One region of the Streptomyces nanhaiensis genome, then DNA from elsewhere that is predicted to be linked to it. Evidence: riboswitches for the same ligand, from Rfam matches in the RefSeq annotation. Region 1 holds a riboswitch; the other holds the start of a gene.
The links. A riboswitch is a leader RNA that binds a small molecule or an ion and turns the genes downstream of it on or off. The one in region 1 is predicted to bind cobalamin.

Region 1 (2,376 bases):
GGCGGGCAGGGCCTCAACCTCGGCATCCAGGACGCGTTCAACCTCGGCTGGAAACTGGCCGCCGAGGTCGCCGGCCGGGCACCGGACGGGCTGCTGGACAGCTACCACGCCGAACGGCACCCGGTGGCCGCCGACGTGCTGGACAACACCCGCGCGCAGATGGTGCTGATGTCCACCGAGCCCGGCCCGCGGTCGGTGCGCCGGATGGTGTCGGAGCTGATGGACTTCGAGGAGGTCAACCGGCATCTGACCGAGAAGATCACCGCGATCTCGGTCCGCTACGACTTCGGCGGAGGGCACGGGCTGCTCGGCCGGCGGCTGCGGGACATCGGTCTGAAGCGGGGCCGCCTGTACGGGCTGATGCACGGCGGACGCGGACTGCTGCTGGACCAGACCGGCCGGCTGTCGGCGGCGGGCTGGACGGACCGCGTCGACCATGTCGTCGACGTCAGCGAGGAGTTGGAGGCGCCCGCGGTGCTGCTGCGGCCGGACGGCCATGTGGCGTGGGCGGGCGAGGACCAGGCCGGGCTGCTCGACCACCTGCCCAGGTGGTTCGGGCCCGCCACCGCCTCCTGAGCCCGGGAGCGGGGGCGGGGCGTGGGGGCGAGCCCCGGGGCCGCCGCCTCAGCCGTCGGGTGACTCGCCTCCCGCCCCGCCCTCCTCGGGCTTTTCCCTTGCCGCCGCCGGCGTCGGCGGCGCCCCGTTCCGTCCGGCGCTTCGGAGGTACCGGCATCCGAAGAAGGACTCGCCAAGCTGTCGCCCCAGCTCGCAGGCGGGAAGGCCCCGCCCGTTTGGCGTCCCACCACTGCCATCCCCCGGAGTCGTCGTCGGGGTCCAAGCGGCAGAGCCGGTTCCGGAGCGACCAGGGCCGGCTCCCCGCGTGGGTCTCATGCGGGGTTCCGCCTCCCGTCCCGCCGTGTCGATCACGTCACACCGCCGGCGAAGCGGCGGGCCGCCTCCGCGCGGACGCCCCCGCCCGGAGAACGCCCGGTGTACGGCCCCATCACCGGGCGGCCGCGCGGAGGCGGGGGCCCACGAAGGGGCCCGCCCGGGGTCCACCCGGGGCTCACGCGGGGCACGGGTGGGGCTCGTGTGCGGCATAAGGCCTGCTTGCCAACGCTTCCGCCCGCGCACTACTGTCGCCACGCCTTGGTGAACGGGAAATCCGGTGCGATACCGGTGCGGCCCTCGCCACTGTGATCGGGAAGTCCGGCTCCAGCCCTCGCGGGCGGCCACTGGGTCCTTCGGGACCCGGGAAGGCGGAGCCCGGGCGGTGTCACCCGTCAGCCAGGAGACCGGCCAAGGCGCGTCAACCATCCACGAGGTGCTGGAGAGGGTCTGTCCGGTCATGCACATAGCCGAGGGCTTCCTGCCCCCCGCGCACGCGGTCGCCTGGGGCGTCGCGTCCGCGCCGTTCATCGTCCACGGAGTCCGCAGTCTCACCCGTGAGGTCAGGGAGCATCCCGAGAGCACTCTGCTCCTGGGCGCCTCCGGGGCCTTCACGTTCGTCCTGTCGGCCCTGAAACTGCCCTCGGTGACCGGGAGTTGCTCGCACCCCACCGGCACGGGGCTGGGCGCCTTCCTGTTCCGGCCGCCGATGATGGCGGTGCTGGGCACCATCACGCTCCTCTTCCAGGCGCTGCTGCTCGCACACGGCGGCCTGACCACGCTGGGCGCCAACGCCTTCTCGATGGCGATCGTCGGCCCCTGGGCCGGATACGCCCTCTACAGGCTGCTGCGGCGGTACGGCGCACCGCTGATGACGGCCGTCTTCTCAGGCGCCTTCGCCGCCGACCTTTCCACCTACTGCGTCACCAGCGCGCAGCTCGCGCTGGCCTTCCCCGACCCGGTCAGCGGGTTCTGGGGCGCGCTCGGCAAGTTCGGCTCCATCTTCGCCCTCACGCAGATCCCCCTCGCGGTGAGCGAGGGGCTCCTGACGGTGTTCGTGATGCGGCTGCTGGTGCAGTCCAGCCGGGGCGAACTGGTCCGGCTGGGCGTGCTCCCGCCCGGCGGAAGTGCCGGGACCGGGAAGAAGGCCGGCAGCGGGGCGGTGGCGTGATGAAGAGGAACACCGCGGTCAACGCCCTGCTGCTGCTCGCCGTGGCCGCGCTCGCGGTCCTGCCCCTGGCCCTCGGTCTCGGGGACCACAAGGAGGAGCCGTTCACCGGTGCGGACGCCGAGGCGGAGACGGCGATCACCGAGATCGAGCCGGACTACGAGCCGTGGTTCGCGCCGCTGTACGAACCGCCGTCCGGTGAGGTGGAGTCGGCGCTGTTCGCCCTGCAGGCCGCGCTCGGCACGGGCGTTCTCGCCTACTACTTCGGCCTGCGCCGCGGGCGCCGCCAGGGCGAGCGGCGTGCCGCGGAGGCCCGGCCG
Region 2 (2,376 bases), on a different contig from region 1:
AGCCCGGCCGTCTCCGCGCGGCGGTAGGCGGCGTCGAACTCCTCGCCCCACAGGTCGACCAGCTCGGGGACGTCGGAGGGGGAGAACAGCGACCAGTCGGTGTCCGCCTCGACCCGGCGCATGAACTCGTCCGGGATCCAGTGGGCGATGTTGAGGTTGTGGGTGCGGCGGGCGTCCTCGCCGGTGTTGTCGCGCAGTTCGAGGAACTCCTCGATGTCGGCGTGCCAGGTCTCCAGGTAGACGCAGGCCGCGCCCTTGCGCCGGCCGCCCTGGTTGACGGCCGCGACCGAGGCGTCCAGGGTCTTCAGGAACGGCACGATGCCGCCGGAGTGGCCGTTGGTGCCGCGGATGAGCGACCCCCGCGAGCGGATCCGCGAGAACGACAGCCCGATGCCGCCGGCGTGCTTGGACAGGCGCGCGACCTGGTGGTAGCGCTCGTAGAGCGAGTCCAGTTCGTCCCGGGGGGAGTCCAGCAGGTAGCAGGAGGACATCTGGGGGTGCCGGGTGCCGGAGTTGAACAGGGTGGGGGAGGAGGGGAGGTAGGAGAGCGTGCTGGTGAGCCGGTACAGCTCGGCCACCTCCTCCAGCGCGCGCCCGGAGGATTCGCCGGCCAGTCCGCAGGCCACGCGCAGCAGGAAGTACTGCGGCGTCTCGATCACATCGCGGGTCACCGGGTGGCGCAGCAGGTAGCGGGAGTGGAGCGTGCGCAGCCCGAAGTAGCCGAAGCGGTCGTCGGCGCCGCCGGCGACGGCCTCCTCGGCCAGCGCGTCGAGCCGCCCCGCGTGCCCGGCGACGAACGCGGCCGTGCGGTCGGCGATCAGCCCCTGCCGGTGGCCGACCGCCACCGACGCGGAGAAGGACACCGAGCCCTGCCCGGCGGCCTCCTGACGGATCGCCTGGGCGAGCAGCCGTGCCGCGAGCCGCGAGTACTCGGGCTCCTCGGCGATGAGGCCGGCCGCGGCCTCGGTGGCCAGGGACCGCAACCGGGTCTCGTCCGCGCCGGGGTGGCGCCCGCGCAGCGCGGCGGCGGCGACCCGGCCGGGGTCGGTGGCGGGCAGGTCGGCGGCGAGCTCGGTCAGGGTGCGCAGCAGCGCGGTGCCGGGATGGTCGTCCCCCGCTGCGGGGGCCGTGGCGGGCTCCGCTGATGAGATGGTCACTTCGGTGCTCTCCCTCGTGGGCCGGCGGCCCCGGGGGAAGGTACGACAGGCGCTCACGGGCGCACCCGGCCGGAAGGGGGCGCACCGCACGCGTCCGCCGGCCCAACCCACGAGGCCCGGACGTGACTGAACACCGTCGGCAGGTGATCGGACTCGCGGCGGGCCGCGGCCCGTGCGGACGACATGGGGGCGGCCCGTCGCACACCGTTGCGGGACAGCTCCGGACTCACACCGGATTCCCCTGCGGCGACAGCGAGATGAGCATACATCTTGTGCCGCCTCGATCCAGCACCCCTACATGTTGTGTTGAGAGGTGTCCGGGTGATGGGTGCGGGGCTCGGGTGGGCGCGGCGGGGAGGCGCTCGGCGCGGACCCGGCGCGGCGCACTCCGTACCCGGTGGCGCGACGGCTTTTCACCGGTGGCGGTCTTCGCCCTTCCCCGTTCCCGGGCGCCCCCGCCCCTCCCGGCGTTCCGCGCCGCGCCGTGCCGCCCGCTCACGCCGCACCAGTACGTACGCCACGGACGTCAGCACGGCGCAGACGGGCACCCAGAGCATCTGGTACCAGTAGAAGAACGGCATCCCGGCGAGCGTCGGCTCCGTCCTGGCGTACGAGCCGACCCACAGCATCGCGACGAAGGGAGCGAGCAGGCAGAGGCCGATCACCACGCGTGCCGGTGTGACGTGTGGGAGGGACCCGGGGCCTTCCGGCGGTACGGGCATCGCTGCGCTCCATCCTCGAGATCGCCGTGGACGCGTCGGGAATCCGGGCCGACGGCCCGCCCCGTGTCACCGGTGCTGCGGGTGCCGGCCGGGGCGCTGGAGGCGGGCGACGAACTTGTAGCGGTCGCCGCGGTAGACCGAGCGCACCCACTCCACCGGCTCGCCCTCGGTGTCGCGGGAGTGCCGGGAGAGCATCAGCATCGGCAGGCCGACGTCCGTGCCCAGCAGGCCCGCCTCGCGCGGGGTGGCCAGGGAGGTCTCGATGGTCTCCTCCGCCTCGGCGAGGTGGACGTCGTACACCTCGGCCAGGGCCGTGTAGAGGGAGGAGTACTTCACCAGGCTGCGGCGCAGGGCCGGGAAGCGCTTCTGCGACAGGTGCGTGGTCTCGATGGCCATCGGCTCACCGCTGGCCAGCCGCAGCCGCTCGATCCGCAGGACGCGGTCCCCGGAGGGGATGTCCAGCAGCCCGGCGAGCCGGTCGTCGGCGGTGACGTAGC

Region 2: another riboswitch for cobalamin. It lies ahead of ACLIYP_RS07040 (ribonucleoside-diphosphate reductase subunit alpha); the one in region 1 lies ahead of ACLIYP_RS14780 (energy-coupling factor ABC transporter permease).

The regions. Positions count from the first base shown of each region.
Region 1 covers NZ_JBKJFM010000057.1:12,385-14,760, reverse strand. The annotation lists gene rox (rifampin monooxygenase) at 1-576, shown strand, start outside; cobalamin riboswitch at 1,134-1,318, shown strand; gene ACLIYP_RS14780 (energy-coupling factor ABC transporter permease) at 1,349-2,059, shown strand; gene ACLIYP_RS14775 (energy-coupling factor ABC transporter substrate-binding protein) at 2,059-2,376, shown strand, end outside.
Region 2 covers NZ_JBKJFM010000016.1:12,586-14,961, forward strand. The annotation lists gene ACLIYP_RS07040 (ribonucleoside-diphosphate reductase subunit alpha) at 1-1,157, opposite strand, end outside; cobalamin riboswitch at 1,279-1,423, opposite strand; gene ACLIYP_RS07045 (DUF3311 domain-containing protein) at 1,571-1,825, opposite strand; gene ACLIYP_RS07050 (GntR family transcriptional regulator) at 1,946-2,376, opposite strand, start outside.